DNA from 3 places in the Actinomadura sp. 9N215 genome. Region 2 is predicted to be linked to each of the others. Evidence: riboswitches for the same ligand, from Rfam matches in the RefSeq annotation. Region 2 holds a riboswitch; each other region holds the start of a gene.
The links. Region 2 has a riboswitch for cyclic di-AMP ahead of ACH34T_RS06275 (hypothetical protein). Riboswitches for the same ligand answer to the same signal wherever they lie in the genome.
Positions count from the first base shown of each region.

Region 1 (6,634 bases), on a different contig from region 2:
GCTCATCGACGACCAGCGTCCCGGCCAAGCGATCGTGGAGTGCCTGGTGCAGGGGCTGGTCCCAGATCGCCCACAGGTACGCCATCAACGCGCCCGCCCAGACCAGCACCATCCCGTACGCGGCGTAGTCCCACACCATCACCGCGATGACCAGGAAGAAGAAAACGCCGATCTGGTAGCCCACATGGACGATTCCAGCGCGCCACACGGCTTGCGTGGTGGTCAATGGTTGCCCGCCGGGCGCCTGGACGATGCCAAGCCCCATGACGCGCTTGCCGAGCGTTCGTCCAGACATGGACAGTTGGACGGCCTCGTAGAGCAACGGCAACACCGACAGGACACAGAAAAGGGTGAAGATGATGGGCCAGTTCCACACACCCCCCTCGTCCTCGGTCTTGCTGCCAGGCTTGCCCAGGCCGAACGCACCGATCGTGATCGGCAGGACGAGCGCGAACCCGAAAACCGCGACGAGCCCGTTGTCGATGAGCCGCGCGCCTGCACGGCGATGGATCGGCGCCAAGGGCAGCTCATCGCCGCCGTAGTCGTCATGGGACGCGTCGTACGGCTCGTTGTACCCCGGCTGCTGACCCCACTGCTGTTGCTGTTGCGGCGGCTGCTGCCACTGCTGCTGTGGTTGTCCCTGCGGTTGCTGTTGAGGTTGCTGCCATTGGGGACCTTGGTACGGAGGCGGCGGGCCGTAGGAACCCTGCCCCTGCTGCGGCGGGTACCGCCGCCCGCGGTCGGGGGAATCGCTCATCGGGTCAGTCCTCCAGGCGAAGCAACATCCGGGTGTTGCCCAACGTATTGGGCTTGACCCGGTCGAGGTTCAAGAACTCTGCAACGCCTTCGTCGTAGGAGCGGAGAAGCTCCTCGTACACCTCTGGCGCCACCGGAGTCCCCAGGATCTGCTGAAAGCCATGGCGCGCGAAGAACTCCACCTCGAAGGTAAGGCAGAACACCCTCCGCACGCCGAGTTCCCGCGCGGTCTCCAGCAGACGGGCCACGATCCGGTGCCCGATGCCGCGTCCGCCGTACTCCTTGCTCACGGCGACGGAACGGACCTCCGCGAGGTCCTCCCACATCACGTGCAGCGCGCCGCAGGCGACGACCGGTCCCGGCGTGCTGTGCTGGACGTCCTCGGCGACCCAGAACTCCTGGACGTCCTCGTACAGCTTCACCGTGGACTTCTTCAGCAGGCGTCGTCCCGAACCGGCGTACCGATCGACCAGCCTGCGAATCTCTTGAACGTCGGCGGTACGGGCTCGCCGGATCACGACCTCCACAAACAGGCGAGATTATCGAACGCGTCGCCACCGCCAGCGGTCAGTAGTGCCCGCAGGCGGGCGATGCGGGCTGGCTCCGCATGCGGCGATGGGCGAGCAGCAGTGACTAGATAAAACCGACTAGGCATTGCCCGGGGTGCCAAAAAGTGAGCAAGGACACAGGATTTCAGGGGGCGTGACCGGCGCTCCGGTGCCGACAAGCCGCCGCCACCTGCGATTTCGCATGTTCTGGTTGGCATCCAAAGCGGGTTCCGTTAGTGTCCTGCGCTGACGTCGGCCAACCGCAGGACGCGGAGGCCGCACCGCCGAGTCCAAGGGCCGCAACCAGCGCCCCGAGGAGCCGGGGACCCACTTCCGGAGCGTTCGGGGAGCCGCCCCGGGCTGACACCGTGAGGGGTGAATCCGCAGCCGCGTGGAACCGAATTCCACGCGTGCCCGCGGACGGGCTGCTCCAGCCCCAACCCGTCAGCTAACTCGGTAGGCGGACGAGGAGAGGAGAATTCGTGGAGCCATCGCGCCCTGCTTCCCTTTCACGATCTGCTCGTTCAAGCTCCCGGCAGTCGCCATCGGCGCGGAAAGCCCGGACGGCCCGAAAAGTCCAGAAGCCCCGGACGGCCTGGGCGCCCTGGACGGCCCGGTTCCGCGGTAGAGCGATCACCGTGGCCGGTGCGCTCGTCGCCCTTTCGGTCGCACCGCACACGGTCGCGGTCGCGCACGCAGACCCTGAGCCGTCCACGAAGGAACTCAGGGCGAAGGCCCTCAAGCTCGCCGACCAGCTGGAGCAGCTCACCGAGCAGTACAACGGGCTGAAGGTCAAACTCGCGCAGTCGCAGCGCGCGGCCAAGGTCGCCACCGAGAACGCCCAACGGCAGGAGAAATCCCTCCAGACCATCCGCGAGAAGGTCGGTTCTCTGGCCGCGACCAGTTACATGCAGGGCGGTTCCGACCCCACGGTGTCGTTCGTCGCCTCCCAGGACCCGCAGTCCGTCCTCGACCAGGCCGCCACGCTCAACTACTTCGCCAAGCGGGACAGCACCAAAGTCCTCGGGCTGATGCAGGCCATGCAGGCCGCGCAGCGCGCCCGCAAGTCCGCCGAAGCGCGCGCCACGCAGGTGAAGGCGCTGCGTACGCAACTGGATTCGCAGCGCAAGAAGGTCACCGAGACGTACGAGAAGGTCCGCGGCACGCTCGTCAAGCGAGACCCCACCCAGCTCGCCAAACTCCCCGTCGTCGGCACCGGCAAGGGCGTGCAGGCCCTGCGCTACGCGATGACCAAGATCGGCGACCCGTACGTCTGGGGCGCCGCCGGGCCGAACGCCTTCGACTGCTCGGGCCTGACGATGTGGGCCTACAAGCAGGTCGGCATCAACCTGCCGCACTACACCGGCAGCCAGTGGAACGCGGGCACCCACGTGTCCCGCGGCCAGCTCCAGCCGGGCGACCTCGTGTTCTTCCACTCCGACCTGCACCACATGGGGATCTACGTCGGCGGCGGCAAGATGCTGCACGCGCCCCACACCGGCGACGTCGTGAAGATCGCGCCCATGGCGGGCCGTCCCTTCGCCGGCGGCGTCCGAGTCGCCTGAGCCCGGCGGACGCCCCCAGCGTCCTAGCGCCCTGGTGTCCGACTGAGAATGGTCAGCGGAATCCCTTGCGCTCGGCAAGCGTCCTAGGACGCCCCTGGACGCCCTCGGATGGGCCCCTGCGGTCGGCGGGCGCATCTGGTGGGTGTCACGGGCGTTGCGGGCGTCGATGAGATCGAGGGCGCGCTTGACGTGTCCTCGGCGAGCGTTGAACACCGTCTGCGGCGAGCGTTGAACACCGTCCGCGGCGACGCCTCCTGCAGGGACCTACCTGTCAGGGTGCGGGCGCCGCCGCTGCGGGGTCGGACGGAGGGTTCTGAATGTTTGCCGCCTGGATTCTCGTGGCGCTCGCCGTCCCCGGACGAGCGTCATTGGGGGTTGCCGCTAGATGAGCTGCCTTCGGGCCGCCCACACCACGGCCTCGATAGGGGTGTTGACCTCCAGCCGGTCGCAGATGGTCCGCAACCGGCGTCGCAAGGTCCGTGCGCTCAGCTCCAGCTTGCGAGCCGCCACATCGGCGGTGACACCGCTGGCGATTTGAGCGAGCAGCCGAATCTCTTCCTCGCTCAGCCCGAAATCGTCGGTGCCACGACGTGCGAGTGTGGCCTGTTCCACTCCGTCCTCCCTCGTCCGTGGTGATGACCGCGGGGATGCAGCCGTCCGCTGCACAGGCACGGGTTGGCCTCGATCTGTACGCGCGTTGGGTTGCCGGGCCCGGAGCGCCTCCGGACTCAGATCATCGGTTTCCTTTTCTGTCTCGCGCGCTTGGCCGGAGGTGGCCGTTGGGCCGATTGCGGGGGCTTTCGGGGGAACTCCGGGTGACGATTCACTCGTTGGCCATCCGAGGGAGACGGGATGGGATCGCCAGCCATCCGCACCGTCCCTTCTCGTTGGACTCGCCAGATCTCGCCGTGGTCGAAGATCGTGAATCGTTTCAAGCTACGCTTCGGCTCGGAACGCTAGGCGGCCGGATCCGGCCCGTCAAGCGCTGGTTCAGTGCAATGTGCGCGCCGATGGTCGCGGTCTGTGACCGTGCTTTCGCGAATGCACTATGCAAAACTCCACTACCTGGGGAAACATGCCTGGGACGGGACGAGGAGCGAGTTGCCACAGACCAGTATTCGTGAGGTCGCGAGGCGTGCTGGAGTCTCAGTTGGGACCGTTTCGAATGTCCTAAACCGGCCAGACCTCGTGGCCGAAGCTACCCGTGACCGTGTTCGCGCGGCGATCGAGGAGCTCGGATTCGTCCGGAACGAGTCCGCGCGCCGGCTCCGGCGGCGTCCCGAACGCACCGCGGGCGAGTTCGGCGACGAGCCGCGGCGCGCATTCGGCGTCGTCGTCGAAGACCTCACCAACCCGTACGCGACCGACGTCGCCCGGGGGGCGGAGGCCGCGCTCAACGCCCTCGGTCACGACGCGCTCTGGCTCTCCAGCGACCACTCCGCCGCCAAGGAGCGGCGTTCCGTGGAACTCCTGGAAGAGCAGAACGCCGCCGGCGTCCTGATCATCCCCGTCGGGCTCGGTTCCCGCGACATCGCCCAGCTGCGCGCCGCGGGGATGAGCGTGGTGCTGATCGACCGGGACGCGTCCGGGGTCTGCTCCGCCCAGGTCGACCACGTCGCGGGCGGTGAGATCGCCGCCGCGCACCTGCTCGGCACCGACCGGGAGCGGATCGCCTTCGTGACCGGCGTCCCCGAGCCGCAGCCCTGCGTCGAACGCCGCGACGGCGCCGCCCGTACGATCGTCGAGGCCGGCTTCGGAAAACCCCCGATCCTGATTCTGGACGCGCTGAGCCCCAGCGAGGGCCAAGCCGCCGCCCACCAGATCATGGCGATGTCGCCGACACCCGACGGCGTGTTCTGCGCCAACGACCTGCTCGCGATCGGCTTGATCAACGAGCTGATCCGGCTCGGCGCGCGCGTCCCCGAGGACATCGCGGTGATCGGATACGACGACATCGAACTCGCCGCGAGCGCCGCCGTGCCCCTCACCACCATCCGGCAGCCCCGCCGCGAACTCGGCTGGGAAGCCGCCGAACTCGCGCTGGCCGAGGTAGGCGAGGGCAAGTCCCATCAGCACCGTCAGGTGGTCCTCAGACCCGACCTTGTCATCCGCGAAAGCGCTTAACCTTCGCCGCCCCCCAGGCCAGAAGTCACCCTTGCCCCCGGCAAGCCTCGTCCCCCAACACTCTCGCACCGCACCGCCGCACCGCCGCACCGCCGTCCCGCCGTCCCGCCGTCCCGCACCGCCGTCCCGCACCGTCCTCCCGCGCCGCCGTCTGTGCCACTGTCCCGCCGCACCGTCCCGCCGCACCATCCCGCCGCACCATCCCGCCGCACCGTCCCGCACCGCCGTCCCGTCCTCCCGCGCCGCCGTCTGTGCCACTGTCCCGTACCGCCGTCCCGCACCGGCGTCTCGCACGCGGTCGCCCCGTCGGCGACTCGTGCCGTCGCCTAGGCGTCCGTGTGCGCGCTTCGTGGGAAGGCCGTCCCCCGCCTAGTCAGTCGTTGACACGCCACCCGTCGAGCCTGCCCGGCCCCTCCCGGCCACCCCCGGGCGCTCGCGCCCCAAAGAGTGATCCACAGCCGGACGAGCGGCCAAGGCGGCGCGTACCCAGGAGAGTGACATCTCGTCCACGCGGGCGAGCGACACCGTCTGCGTGGGCCCTGTGCTCAGCGAGTCATCAGTTTCGGACGTCACGCAGCCGACTGGGATGGGCGCCGACCTGCACGCTGCCCTGGGGCCCGTTCGAATGGCTCTGTGCGTTCTGGGCGGTCCGGCCTGGGGCCCTGGCGCACTCGCAAGGCCGTAGGCCCGCAGGACTCCGGTCGAGGGCATAGAACGGGAATTGGGGCCGCGCGCGCCGCCAATGGGGCGGGGCCCGGCCGTCCTGTCAAGCGTGCGTCGGGTGGGTCCGGTCTGTGGCGGCTAGACGGTGTTGCGCTCGTAGATCAGGCGTAGGCCGATGAGGGTGAGCCAGGGCTCGAACGCGTCGATGCTGCGGGACTCCTCCAGGACGAGGGGCGCGAGGCCGCCGGTGGCGATGACCGTGACCTCGCCGGGGTCTGCGGCGAGTTCCTCGGACATCCGCTCGACGATGCCGTCCACCTGCCCGGCGAAGCCGAAGATGATCCCGGACTGCAGCGCCTCGACGGTGTTCTTGGCCACCACGTTCCGCGGCCTGACCAGCTCGATCTTGTGCAGCTGGGCGCCGCGCGACGACAGCGCGTCGATCGAGATCTCGATGCCGGGCGCGATCGCGCCGCCCACGTACTCGCCCTTCGCGGAGACGGCGTCGAAGGTGGTGGCGGTGCCGAAGTCGACGACGATCGCGGGGCCGCCGTGCGTGTGGACGGCGGCCAGCGCGTTCACGATGCGGTCGGCGCCGACCTCCTTCGGATTGTCCATCCGGACGGGGACGCCGGTCTTGACGCCGGGCTCCACGATCACCGCAGAGACGTCGCCGTAGTAGCGGCGGCACATCTCCCGCATCTCGTGCAGGACGGACGGAACCGTGGAGCACAGTGCGATGCCGCTGATGTCGGTGTCGGCCAGCAGCGGGCTCTGCTGGACGAGTCCCTGCAGGACCACGGCGATCTCGTCGGCGGTGCGCCGCGGATCGGTGTTGATCCTCCAGTGCTCGATCACCTCGTCGCCCTCGAACAGGCCGAGAACGGTCTGGGTGTTGCCGACGTCGATGGTGAGCAGCATCAGGTCCCCGCTGGTCAGGTGAAGTCAAGGCCGATGTCGAACACGTGCGCCGAGTGC
Region 1 is NZ_JBIRBA010000029.1:22,093-28,726, forward strand. It holds gene ACH34T_RS35585 (RDD family protein) at 1-757, opposite strand, end outside; gene ACH34T_RS35590 (amino-acid N-acetyltransferase) at 762-1,283, opposite strand; cyclic di-AMP (ydaO/yuaA leader) riboswitch at 1,590-1,783, shown strand; gene ACH34T_RS35595 (NlpC/P60 family protein) at 1,943-2,869, shown strand; gene ACH34T_RS35600 (LuxR C-terminal-related transcriptional regulator) at 3,251-3,481, opposite strand; gene ACH34T_RS35605 (LacI family DNA-binding transcriptional regulator) at 3,911-4,993, shown strand; gene ACH34T_RS35610 (type III pantothenate kinase) at 5,795-6,577, opposite strand; gene nadC (carboxylating nicotinate-nucleotide diphosphorylase) at 6,592-6,634, opposite strand, start outside.
Region 1: it holds a riboswitch for cyclic di-AMP, as region 2 does, so the genes downstream of both, ACH34T_RS35595 (NlpC/P60 family protein) here and ACH34T_RS06275 (hypothetical protein) in region 2, are expected to answer to the same signal.

Region 2 (6,634 bases):
TTGGTGAACGCCTCGCCCGGCTGCGGGTCGGGGACGAACGCCGCCCGCTCCAGCGCGGACGGCTCCCGTCCCATCCCCTCCGGCATCGCCGGCGTGCGCGGCGGGCGGGGCGACTTCTGCGGGAACGTCCCGTCGATGAACGCGGGGAAGCCCGGACGCTCCGCCGTGGGCGCGGGCGGCTCCGGACGTCCGGGGAGCGGGCGGAGCGGCGCGATGGGGGTGCCGTCCGGGTAGCGTCCGGCGCCGTCCTGGCGGACGTCGAAGACCCGCCACATCCCCCACATGCCGGAGTGGAAGTGGGGATAGAGGTGGCAGTGGAAGATGATGTCGCCGGTCGCCGCCTGCACCGAGCCCGCCCCGCCGATCGGCTCGATCGTGAACGCCTGCTGCGGGCTGATGGTGATCGAGTCGATGATCGGCGAGTTCCCGTTCCCGGGGACGGCGCGCCACTGGTGCAGGTGGAGGTGGAAGACGTGGGTCTCCTTCACCCCGGCGTGCACGAGCCTGATCTTCGCCGGGTCGCCGCCGTAGGCGCGGAAGATCGGGGTGTCCGGGTCGCCGAACAGCCAGGAGCTGTGGTGCTGCTCCTCGCCGACGATCGCGTCCCGCGCGGGGTCGAGCTCGCCGGCTTCGAGCATCCGCTCGTAGGCGAGGGACCGCCAGCCCATCGGCTCGGTGCGGTAGCTCATGAGCATCATCGACGCGGCGTGCTCGTCCTGCGGGTGCTCGTGCCCGCCCCCGTGGTCGTCGTCGTGCTCCGGGAACAGGACCGGGGCCAGCCGCTCCCCGCCCGCCGCGGGCGCGTGCGTGTGCGGCCGCGGCCGCTCGCACTCGTAGATCGGGTGCGGCGGGAGGACGGGATTGTCGTTGGGCGACTCGTCCTGCATGAACAGCGCGTACTCGCGGAAGCTCGGCTGCCCCGGGACGTGGACGTCGGCGTACAGGCCGTCCAGCAGCGGATCGCCGGTGACGGGGTCGGTCCAGGTGGCGTCCTCGGGCTCGACGATCAGCGCGCCGAACAGGCCGTGGGCCTGGGAGCCGTCCTCGCCGCCGCGGAGGTCGGCGAGGTCGCCGAGGAAGAACACGCCCTCGTCCGCGGCGTCCCATTCGTAGGTGAGGCTGCCGCCGGGCGCGACGGCCGAGTCCGGGTTCCGGCCGACGGCGCCCCCGTCGGCGGTGACGACCCGGTATCCGACGCCCTGCGCGTGGATCCCGGCGCGGTGCCGCAGCTCGTTGCGGAACCGGACGACGACCCGTTCGCCCGCGCGGGCCCGCAGCACGAGCGGGCGCACGAGCGGATGCGGGTCGGGGAGCAGTTCCGGATGCTTCACCGGGTCGGGAAAGGGCGTGGGAAAGCTTTCCCTGACCTTGTTCAGCTCCGGCTCGTGTTCGGCTAGCGTGAAGATCATTCCGTTGCGGTCGTGGTCCCCGTGTGCGTCGAAGACGATGGGCACGTGCAGCGCCACGACGTCGTACACCCTCTTCACGGGCATCTGTGAATCCCCCTGGACTCCCGTTGTCTCGGAGGCCGCCTCTGGTCAGGGCGGCCCTCGGCCTACGCGGGGTGCGCGGGGTATGCGAGGTGCGCGGGGTATGCAGTGCTCGCGGGGTATGCGGTGCTCGCGGGGTCCTTGCGGGGTGTTGACAGTATGACGAACTGGAGAGTCAGGATGTTCCGGCCGAATCCGGTCAGCCCGGGGCGAGCATGGGACGAAACCACCCTAAGGCCCATCCTTAAAGAGGATAGAAAACGCGAAGTTAATTGTTAATAAGGCGCAAAGGCAAAGTGTTGACCAAGTCGGCGGGGCCCGAATACCCTCTCGGATGATTCTCCAGACCGAGAGGATCGCCATTGACGAGTTGACGTCAAAGTCGCCGTAAATGCGCTGGAAACGACCGGCGCGACGTGTACACGGCGACACGGGCGTCGGCCGACTACCCCCTGAGAGACCCGACCCATGAAGAACGCCAAACGTGCGGCGATCGCGGTGGGCGCAGCTCTGCTCCTCCCCACCCTGGCCACGGCCACCACCGCCTCCGCATCAATCGACCCCCCCGCCTCCTCCGAGACTGCGCCCCCTCCGGGCAAGGTCACCATCGGTGTGGAGACCATCAACGGCTCGGGTTGCCCGGCCGGCACGACGAAGGTCGAGCCCTCCCAGGGCAACGCCGCCTTCACCGTCGTCTACGACAAGTACGTGGCCTGGGCCGGCGGCGACGCACCGCCCACGGAGTTCAGGAAGAACTGCCACATCAGCGTGGACGTCAACGCCCCCGAGGGATACACCTACGCGGTCGTCGGCATCGTCTCGCGCGGCTTCGCCCACGTGGAAGAGGGCGCCACCGCGCAGCGGCGGACGAACTACTACTTCCAGGGCGACGCGAAGAACACGTCGGTGAGCCACGAGCTCAAGGGCCCCTACGACGACAACTGGCGGTTCGCCGACCGGACCGACCCCGCCCAGCGCGTCTACAAGCCGTGCGGCGCGGAGCGCAACCTCAACATCAACACCGAACTGCGCGTGAACAAGGGCAGCTCGTCCAAGTCCAGTTTCATCGCGATGGAATCCGCATACGCCAACGCGGTCTACCAGCTCGACTGGAAACGCTGCGACAGTTGATCGGATGGTCGCCGGGCGATCACACAACGTCGTGTGATTCGGACAACTGAGCGAGCGTTCCACAACGCCTTGAGTTTCATGCGAACGCCCGGCCGGGTCATGCCCGGCCGGGCGTTCGCTTTCCGTTCCGAAGCGGTTACAGCGAAGCGGTTACAGCTTCGTCGGGCGGTACGCCTTGTATTCGCTGCCCGAGTCGAGGCCGTAGTCGCGCGTCCGGTGGTCGGTGCCGTACCGGCCGCGCTGCTCGTACGCCCAGTAGGACGTGCGGTCGCTGTTCGCCCACTTCTCGAAGATGACGACGTGGCGCGTGGTGTTGGTGCCCTCCGCGTCCATGACGAGGTCGCCCTTCTTCAGCTCGGACATCTTGATGCGCTCGGTGTACCGCGACGAGGTGAGGCCCACGGTGTTCGGGCCCGGCTTGGGCAGGCCCAGCGTCATCGCCACGAAACCGGAGCAGTCGGCCCGGTATCCGTTGTGGCTGCGAAGCTGGCTGTAGCGCACCCGGTCGTCGGTCCCCGGGTTCCAGGTCCTGGCCCGGGCGATCACCTCGGACCGCTCGACCTTGCCGGACGTTCCGTTCGACCTCTCGTTCGACGCCTCGGACTTCTCGCCCGACTTCTCGCCGGACTTCTCGCGGGACTTCTGGTCGGACTTCTCGTCGTCGGACTCCTTGCCGGAGCCGCCCGGCGAGGTCCGGTCGGACTTCTGCTTCTGGGGGAGGACCTCGACGGCGGCCACCTTGTCGCCGGGGTCGGTGCCGTCCGACAGGACCGACGCGTGCGCGGTGGACGCGACCACGCCGAAGAAGGCGAGGCCGAACAGGGCGCCGGTCGTACGGGGGCCCAGGGGAAAACGGTTCTTGCCGTGCTTGCCTTGCAAGGGGGTCTCCTTGGCTTCCAGGACGCCTACCGGGTTAGCTGACGGGTTCGGGCGTGGAAGTCGCCCTACGGCCTGGAGGACAGGCCGATTCACCCCAGTGCGGGTGAATGCTTTTCATCCGGCCTGTCTGCGACGGCCTGGCCGCGCAGGGCGACCGAGGATGAAAGGTATTCAGGTGGGTCCCCGGCTCCGCGCGACGGCGGACTCGGCGTTGCCGCTGCGATCCTGTGGGCACGACGGCCCGTCCACGGGACCCTTGTGTCCCGGGTGCGAAAGAGCGGCGCTGATGGTGTGGCACACCCCGTGGCGGGGCGCGGCTCCGAGAGCCGGTCCTGGCTTCGCTCAGCGCCAGCACGCTGCGGCGTGCACATGGTCGGGCCGAGGGGCGGGGGTCTTGGCGAGACCCGCGCGGCAGGACGTCACGAGACGACGCGTGGGTCGCGCCGCCGCCACCCCCGTCCGACGTCGTCGTCGGCCCGGGGGACGATCGTGTCCGAACGGACACGGTCCGGCAAAACGCCTGGCGAGCGCCTTGGTGAGCGACAAGCTACTCCCTACGTCAAAAGAAGGCAAACCCGGACAAAATCAGCAATGCCCCAGCTCAGCGTGCTGCCCACCGGCCGGCCGCCCTCCCGCGGCGGGCGGCGGCTCGCGGACGCGGCTACTTGATCACGGTTGAGTTGCGGAGCGATCAGCCGTCCTTGTCGAGGTCGGGGCGGTTTCGTAGATTCACCGGCAACGGGGTCCTGTTCCTCGCGGCGCCCCCGTCCGGACGGCTCGAAACCCGGGCCCGCGGAACGGGCACGGCGTCCTGATCTCCCCGAGGAGACGCCCATGTCCGAGGTCCACCGCCGTGACCTGCTGGCCGGAGCCGCGGCCTTCGCCGGTTTCGCGACCGTCGGCCTGCTTCCCGGCACCGCCGCCGCCGCGACCCGGCAGCGACCCGGCGCCCTCCTGCCGCCCTCCCTCACCATCGGCGACAAGGCCGTCGTCGGCCGCGTCGACGCCCGGCGGGCGCTGCGGCACCTGAAGGTGCTCAGCGACGGGATCGGCTGGCGCATCGCCGGCACCGAGTCCGAGCACCGCGCCGCCCGCTACATCGCCGGGGTGCTCCGCGACCTCGGTTACAAGGTCGAACTGCAGCCGTTCCCCGTCGCTGACAAGTACCTGGCGGAGATCCGCGCCAGGGGCGAGCGGCTCTGGCAGGCCAGCGCCTCGCCGCAGGGCGCGACCGACTCCGTCCACGGCAGGGTCGTGGACGTCGGCAAGGTCGTCGACGTCCCCGGCGACGCGCGCGGAAAGCTGGTGCTGTTCGACCGCGTCGTCGGCAAGGAGACCGACCAGGCCAAGGCGGCCGCGGCCGCGGGCGCCAAGGCGGCGCTCATCGTCAACGCGCGCTCGGACACCTTCCCCGAGCGCAAGGCCGCCTCGTTCGCCCCGGCCCTGACCGAGCAGGTCGCGATCCCGGTGCTCGGCCTCGCCGGGTACCACGGCGAGCGGATCCGCGCCGGGGCCAAGCGGCTGTCCTTCGAGATCACCCACCACAGCGGGCTGACCTCGTACAACGTCCTGGCCGAGCGGAAGGCGACGCTGCCGAACCCCGACGGCAAGGCCGTCATCGTCAGCGCCCATTACGACAGCGTCCCCGGCTCGCCCGGCGCCAACGACGACGGCAGCGGGACGGTGCTGTGCCTGGAACTGGCGCGCGTCCTGAAGCGGCTGCCCACCCAGCAGGCGATCCGGATCTGCCTGTGGGGCTCGGAGGAGTACGGGCTGATCGGCGCCCGGCACTATGTGAAGCAGCTCGACGACGCGGGCGCGAAGCGGATCACCGGCTGCTTCCAGAACGACATGGTCGCCACCAGCCATCCGCCCGCGGAGACGTACTGGCTGCTGTCCGTGGACGGCAAGGACAACACCACCACCGCCGCGGTGAACGCCGCCGCGCGCCGGCTCGGCTACGTCGACCAGGTCCAGGGCCCCACCGCCCGCGGCTCCAGCGACCACGAGGCGTTCTTCGAGCGCGGCATCGCGGCGGGCAACTTCAGCTGGCGCGGCAACGAGGCGCCGAGCCAGCTCGAACCGATCTACCACACGCCCGAGGACACGATCGCCCAGAACATCAGCCTGAAGCGGCTCCAGGTGTCCCTCGAACTGATCGGCTGCGCCGCGTACGACGTGGCCCGCCACAAATAGCGGCGGGGATGGCGCGGCGTCACCATACACGTCCGGTCCGTGACGCATGTCCGGACTGCGGCGCTGTAGGAGACATCGGCGGTCCCCCGTAGGTGCACGGCCGCCGGTGGGCCGCCCCGTCCTGGGAAGAGGTGCGGGGCGGCCCGGCCCCGCCCCCGTTTCCGCCCAGGTCACGCCGGGGCGGGGCCCTGCGGAGCCCGGCCGCGCCGTCAGCCGCCGGCCATCGCGCCGACCACGATGAAGGGCTCGGCGCCCGCGGTCACCGGTCCAGGCAGGACGGTCTCGACGGGCTCGTTGGAGAGGTCCTCGGCGCAGGCGTAGAAGCGCACGAACGCACGGCGCCGTCCGGTGGCGTGGTCGCGGATCGTGCCGCGCAGCACCGGGTGGCGGGTCTCCAGCGCGTCCAAGACCGAGCGCACCGTGACCGGCCCCGGCACCTCCAGCTCGACCTCGCCGTGGACCTCGGCGAGCGTGCGCAGGTGCGCGGGCAGCACCACGCGGATCATGGCAGGGTCTGGACTTCGACGGACAGCACGGCCGGCAGGTCGCGGACGATCGGCGCCCACGTGTCCCCGGCGTCGGACGACGCGTACACCTGCCCGCCCGTCGTCCCGACGTAGAGGCCGCACGAGTCGAGCGAGTCGACGGCCATCGCGTCCCGGAGCACGTTGACGTAGCAGTGCTCCTGCGGCAGCCCGCTGGTCAGCGGCTCCCACTCGTGCCCGCCGGCGCGGCTGCGGTACACGCGCAGCCGCCCGTCCGGCGGGTAGTGCTCGGAGTCGCTCTTGATCGGGACGACGTACACGGTGTCCGGCTCGTGCGCGTGGACGGCGACCGGGAACCCGAAGTCGCTCGGCAGGTCGCCGCTGATCTCGTACCAGGTGTCGCCCGCGTCGTCGCTGCGCATGACGTCCCAGTGCTTCTGCATGAACAGCACC
Region 2 is NZ_JBIRBA010000003.1:177,273-183,906, reverse strand. It holds gene ACH34T_RS06285 (multicopper oxidase domain-containing protein) at 1-1,493, opposite strand, end outside; gene ACH34T_RS06280 (DUF4360 domain-containing protein) at 1,959-2,621, shown strand; gene ACH34T_RS06275 (hypothetical protein) at 2,772-3,500, opposite strand; cyclic di-AMP (ydaO/yuaA leader) riboswitch at 3,509-3,721, opposite strand; gene ACH34T_RS06270 (M28 family peptidase) at 4,335-5,696, shown strand; gene ACH34T_RS06265 (MoaD/ThiS family protein) at 5,906-6,202, opposite strand; gene ACH34T_RS06260 (WD40/YVTN/BNR-like repeat-containing protein) at 6,199-6,634, opposite strand, start outside.

Region 3 (6,634 bases), on a different contig from region 2:
GCGGGTGACACGCGGATCACGGGGTGGGCGGGTGACACGTGGACGACGGCGCGGGCGGGTGACGTGGGATGAGCCGCCGCGGCGTGCTGATCGCCGGGGCGCTCGGAGCCGCCGCGGTGATGTTCGCCGGCCTGATCGTCGTCCCCGTGCTGCTCGGCGCGAGCCGGTTCATGTTCGGCGGCGGCGTCGCGGGCGGCAACTGCGTGACCGTGGCGGGCGCGGACGCCCAGCCCGCCGCCGCGACCGACGCGAAGGCCATCCCGGCGAACTACCTGCAGCTTTACAAGACGGCGGGGGAGAAATCCGGTATCCCGTGGAACGTCCTCGCGGGCATCGGCAAGGTCGAGACCAGCCACGGCACGTCCAACCTGCCCGGCGTCAAGAGCGGGGAGAACTACGCGGGCGCGGGCGGCCCGATGCAGTTCCTGCAGCCGACCTGGGACGAGTTCGCGGTCGACGGGAACAAGGACGGGAAGAAGGACCGGTACAACCCGGAGGACGCGATCCCGTCCGCCGCCGCGTATCTCAAGCACAACGGCGCCCCGCGCCGCATGCGGACCGCGATCTTCCAGTACAACCATTCGTGGGACTACGTGAACCTCGTCCTGGACTGGGCGAAGCGGTACGTGGGCGGCGACTTCAAGGTCGTCCAGGCGAACGGGATCGTCTGCGAGGACAACGACCTGCCCGCCGGCGCGTCCGGCCTCGTCAAGCGGATCATCTCGTTCGCGATGGCGCAGCGCGGCAAGCCGTACGTGTTCGGCGCCAACGGTCCCGACGCGTGGGACTGCTCCAGCCTCATCCAGGCCGCGTACCGGACGGTCGGCCTGGACATCCCGCGCACGACCTTCCAGCAGTGGCCGTACGGCGTGAAGGTCTCGAAGGGCAAGGAGCAGCCCGGTGACCTGGTGTTCTTCGACTCCGGTCCGGGGACGTCCGCGAACAACCCCGGCCATGTCGGGATGGTGATCGGCAAGGGCAAGATGATCGTGGCGAGCTGCTCGACGTGCGTCCCCGCGATCGGCGTGAAGCCCTACAAGCGGTCCGACTGGGTGGGGACGACGCGCCCGCTCGCGCGTCCCGACCTGAAGAAGAAGCTCAACGAACTGGCCGCCGAGTAGCCGGGCCGCCGACCCCCGCCGGAGCCGCGGACGGGCGGTGACGCGGGCGCGTCGATGTCCGCGGTCGGCGTCCGCGGTCGGCGTCTGCGGTCAGCGGAAGCGGCGCTTGCCGATGACCAGAAGGATCTCGCGGAGCGCGTCGGCGGCGTGCCGGACGTCCCGCGGCGGCACGCCCGCCATGACCTCCTCGTGCGCGGCCCCCGACGCCGCCAGGGCGCGCTCGGTGACCTGGAGCCCCTCCCCGGTGAGCTGGACGAAGCGGCTGCGGGCGTCGCCGGTGTTCGCCTCCCGCTCGATGTACCCGGCCCGCTGCAGCCGCTGCAGGACGTTGCTCGTCCCGCCCGAGGTGAGGAACGCCGACCGGGTGAGCTCGCTCGGCCGCAGCCGGTACGGCTCGCCCTCGCGGCGCAGGACGGTCAGCACCTCGAACTCGGCGTAGGTGAGGCCGAGTTCGGCGAGTTCGGCGCGGACCGCCTGCTGGACGAGCATGGCGATCCGCGCGGCCCGCTTGCTGACCTCCAGCATCGCGATGAGCGGTTCGGAGAGGCCGTCCCGCCGCCACGCGTCCGCCACGGCGTCGATGTCGTCCCGCGGCGCGGTGCTGTCGCGCGGTCCGCCGCCGTGGCGCGGCCCGCTGTCGTCTTCCCGCACGTCCCGAGAATACGCGGCCGCCCGTCCGCGGCCCGCCGCGGCCCGGCGCCGCCGATAAATGCGGAGGGGATCCGGGCCGCGGCGTGGCATGCTGATCGCGTGGAGCCCGAGCTGACGATCCGAGTCGCCGACGAGCTGCTGATGTTCCTGCCCGCCGCGCGGCGGGAGAAGGTGAGCCGCGTCCCCTGGGACGGCACCTCGACGCTGGGGCATCTCGTGGAGTCGCTCGGCGTCCCGCTGCCCGAGGCCGGGCCGATGACCGTCGGCGGCGCGCCGGTCGGCCCCTCAACCAGGCCGGACGCCGGCGACGAGGTGCACGTGGCCGCCGTGCCGCGCCCGCAGCCCGTCCCGCTGGAGCCGGGCCAGGTCGCGCCCCGCTTCCTCCTCGACGTGCACCTCGGGACGCTCGCCCGCCGGATGCGGCTCGTCGGCCTCGACACCGCGTACCACAACGACATGGACGACCCGGCGCTGGTCGTCCAGGCCGATGCGGAGCGCCGCGTCCTGCTCACCCAGGACCGCGGCCTGCTGCGGCGCCGCGCGCTGTGGTTCGGCGCGTACGTCCGCGGCTCCCGCCCGGACGACCAGCTCCGCGACGTCCTGGACCGGTTCGCGCCCGTCCTGCGGCCCTGGACGCGTTGCACCGCCTGCAACGGGGAGCTCGTCCCGGTCGACAAGGAGGAGATCGAACGCGACCTGGAGGCGGGCACCCGCCGCAACTACGACGTCTACGGCCGCTGCGCGAACTGCGGCCAGGTGTACTGGCGCGGCGCGCACGGCGGCCACCTGGAGAAGATCGTCCATGATGCGACGCGGCTGGTCGAGCGGGCCGCGATCGCGAGATGACGGGTAACGGAGAGGGGTTGGTCGGCATAGACCTCGTGGTGGTGGGCGCGGCGATCATTTCGGACGGACGGCTGCTGAGCGCGCAGCGGGCCGAGCCGCCGCACATGGCGGGCGGCTGGGAACTGCCGGGCGGGAAGGTCGACCCCGGCGAGTCGGACGAGGACGCGCTGGTGCGCGAATGCCACGAGGAACTCGCCGTCAAGGTCCGGCTGGGCCGCAGGATCGGCGGTGACTGGCGGCTGAGCGAACGGGCCGTCCTGCGCGTGTGGACGGCCCGCATCATCGAAGGCGAACCCCGCGCCCTGGAACACCTGGCCCTCCGCTGGCTCTCCCCGGACGAGCTCTACGACGTCGACTGGCTCCCAGGCGACCGCCCCGTGATCGACACCCTCGCCGAACAACACCTACTCGCGGAGTAACGCGCCCCCCAGCCACCGCCGCGACGCCACGACGACGTCAATGTCTGCTCGGGAAGGAACGGCGCCCAGCCACCGCCGCAACCCCGCGACGACCTCAATGGTCGCGATCGCGTCCGAAGGCAGGTTTCGAGCCTGCGAGAAACCTAATCGCGCAGCGAGCCGCCAGGCGAGTCGGAGCGATGCAGCGATCGCACAGCGTTTGTCGACGATGGAGGCCCGCCAGGGCCGAAGGAGGAGCGGTCGGACATTTTGGAGATCTTCACCACATCGCCGGTCTGCGGGGCGTGCAGGAACTTGCCGTCACCGAGGTAGACGCCCATGTGGTGGAGGCTTCCGCCGAAGTACACGAGGTCGCCTGACCGGAGCTCGCTCCGGGAGACCTTCGTGCCCAGTCCGTACAGGGCGCCGGTGTAGTGCGGCAGGCCCGGCTTGCCGACCTGGGTGTACGCCCAGACGACGAGGCCGGAGCAGTCGAAGCTGCCCGGCCCGGCGGCGGCCCACACGTACGGGGCGCCGAGCTTGGTGAGCGCCTTGCGGGCCATCTTGGCCGGGAGCCCCGAGCCCTTCACGGTGGCGCGCAGGCCGCTGCGCGGGTCGCGGACGTGCGTCGTGGTCAGCTTGTCGAGGCGCTTCAGCACCTCGGCGACCTTGGCCTTCGCGGCCCGGCGGGCCTGCTCGGCGTCCGCGGCGGCCTGCTTGACCTGGGCGATCCTGGCCTGCGCTGTGCGCTGGGCGGCCTCGGCCCGGTCGATCTGCTTCTGCAGCGCCTGGATCGTGGCGGCCTGGTTCTGTGCGAGGTACGCCTGGTCGGACAGGCCGTCCGGCGAGCCGCCCGTACCGAAGATCGCGTTGGGCGATCCGGACATGTAGTTCGCCGCGGCGAGCTGGCCGAGCCGTTCCCGCGCCGGTGCGGCCTGGGCGCGCAGCGCGGCGGCCTGCTGGGCGGCGGTGCGCTCCGCCTGCTGGGCCTTGCCCAGGTCAACGCGGGTCTTGTTGTACTTCTCGGTGAGGATCTCGGCTTCCTCGTTCAGCGCGTCCAGGCTCTTGCGCAGGCCCTGCTCGGTCGTCGGAGCCGGGCTCGGGGTGGCCGCGGCGGGACGTCCGGACGGTTGCGCCGCGTGCGCGACGGTGGGCGCGGCGGCGCCGAGACCGATCAGGAGCATGGTCGCGGTGGCGGCGGGCGTGACGCGGCGCCGCCGGTGGGGATCCGGTGTCAAACCGGGTTCTCCTCTCCTCGCGCGCCTACCGGGTTAGCTGACGGGTTCGGGCCAGGAGTCGCCCTACGACGTGTGTCGATTCACCCCGAAGAGGTGGGTCCCCGGTTCCCCGCGAGGCGGGAGATTCGGCGCTCCGGCCGCAGCCCCGGGGGGTGGGGCTCCGGACGACCGGATCTCGGGCACATTACAAAGGATCAGCAAAGTTGGCGAATCCGCCCACGAGACGACTTCTGAGGTTCGGATCGGCTGGGATGGGTGGTATGCGGGGCCAAGTAGAATGGGGGCTGCCGCATGTCGGCGGCGAACCCCGAACTCTCACGCAAGGCGAGCCCGCATGCCCATCTCCACGCGCGACGACCTCCGGAACGTCGCGATCGTCGCTCACGTCGACCATGGCAAGACGACGCTGGTCGACGCCATGCTCTGGCAGTCCGGGGCCTTCCGCGAGAACCAGGACGTCGACGACCGGGTCATGGACTCCAACGACCTGGAGCGCGAGAAGGGGATCACCATTCTCGCGAAGAACACCGCCGTCCGGCACGACGGGCTGACGATCAACATCATCGACACCCCCGGGCACGCCGACTTCGGCGGCGAGGTCGAGCGCGGGCTGAACATGGTGGACGGCGTCGTCCTCCTGGTGGACGCCAGCGAGGGCCCCCTCCCGCAGACCCGGTTCGTCCTGCGCAAGGCGCTGGAGGCCAGGCTGCCGGTGATCCTGGTCGTGAACAAGACCGACCGTCCCGACGCCCGCATCGACGAGGTCGTCGACGAGACGTACGAGCTGTTCATGGACCTCGACGCCGACGAGGACCAGATCGACTTCCCGATCGTGTACGCGTCCGGGCGCGCCGGGCGGGCCTCGCTCGACAAGCCCGCCGACGGCGAGATGCCCGCCAGCCCCGACCTGGAGCCGCTGTTCACGGTCATCACCGAGACGATCCCGGCGCCGTCCTACGACCCGGACGCGGCGCTGCAGGCGCACGTGACGAACCTGGACGCGTCCAGCTACCTCGGCCGGATCGCGCTGTGCCGCGTCCACGCCGGGACGATCAAGAAGGGCCAGCAGGTCGCCTGGTTCCGGCACGACGGCAGCGTCGACCGCGTCAAGATCACCGAGCTGCTGATGACGGACGCGCTCACCCGCAAGCCCACCGACGAGGCGGGGCCCGGCGACATCATCGCGATCGCCGGCATCCCCGACATCATGATCGGCGACACGATCGCCGATCCGGACGACCCGCGCCCGCTGCCGCTGATCACCGTGGACGAGCCCGCGATCTCGATGACCGTCGGCACCAACACCGGGCCGATGGCGGGCCGCGAGAAGAACACCAAGGTCACCGCCCGGATGGTGAAGGACAGGCTCGACCGGGAGCTCGTCGGCAACGTGTCGATCCGGGTGCTGCCGACGGAGCGTCCGGACGCGTGGGAGGTGCAGGGACGCGGCGAGCTGGCCCTGGCGATCCTCGTCGAGAACATGCGCCGCGAGGGCTACGAGCTGACCGTCGGCAAGCCGCAGGTCGTCGCGAAGAGCATCGACGGGAAGAAGCACGAGCCGGTCGAGCGGCTCACCGTGGACATCCCCGAGGAGCACCTCGGCGCCGTCACGCAGCTCCTGGCCGTCCGCAAGGGGCGGATGGAGCACATGACGAACCACGGCACCGGCTGGATCCGGATGGAGTTCCTCGTCCCGGCGCGCGGCCTGATCGGGTTCCGCACCGAGTTCATGACGGAGACGCGCGGCACCGGCATGGCGCACCACGTGTTCGAGGGCTACGAGCCGTGGTTCGGGGAGCTGCGGACGCGTCCGTCCGGATCGCTGGTCGCCGACCGCGCCGGCGCCGCCACCCCGTTCGCGATCACGAACCTGCAGGAGCGGGGCACGTTCTTCGTCGGGCCGACCACCGAGGTGTACGAGGGCATGATCGTCGGGGAGAACTCCCGGGCCGACGACATGGACGTCAACATCACCAAGGAGAAGAAGCTCACGAACATGCGGTCGTCCACCGGCGACGAGCTGGAGCGGCTCACCCCGCCGCGGCTGCTGTCGCTGGAGGAGGCGCTGGAGTTCTGCCGCGAGGACGAGTGCGTCGAGGTCACGCCGGGCGCCGTCCGCATCCGCAAGGTCGTCCTGGACGCCAAGGAGCGCGAGCGCATGCGCGCCCGCTCCAAGCGCGCGAGCTGATCGGAACCGGAGCCGTCGACGGACGCGAGTCGGCGGGCGCGAGTCGATAGGCGTGAGTCGGGCGTAAGTCGGCGGGTGCGAAAAGGGGCGGCTCCGCGGTCTTGGACCGCGGGGCCGCCCCTTTGCGCTGGTGTCCGGCCTGTGCGCCGGTCAGTTCAGCTGGACGGTGCCGGTCACGTCGGCGGCGAGGCG
Region 3 is NZ_JBIRBA010000015.1:904-7,537, forward strand. It holds gene ACH34T_RS23850 (NlpC/P60 family protein) at 69-1,121, shown strand; gene ACH34T_RS23855 (MarR family winged helix-turn-helix transcriptional regulator) at 1,212-1,772, opposite strand; gene ACH34T_RS23860 (Mut7-C RNAse domain-containing protein) at 1,872-2,618, shown strand; gene ACH34T_RS23865 ((deoxy)nucleoside triphosphate pyrophosphohydrolase) at 2,615-3,037, shown strand; gene ACH34T_RS23870 (NlpC/P60 family protein) at 3,181-4,254, opposite strand; cyclic di-AMP (ydaO/yuaA leader) riboswitch at 4,261-4,395, opposite strand; gene typA (translational GTPase TypA) at 4,589-6,442, shown strand; gene ACH34T_RS23880 (FHA domain-containing protein) at 6,593-6,634, opposite strand, start outside.
Region 3: it holds a riboswitch for cyclic di-AMP, as region 2 does, so the genes downstream of both, ACH34T_RS23870 (NlpC/P60 family protein) here and ACH34T_RS06275 (hypothetical protein) in region 2, are expected to answer to the same signal.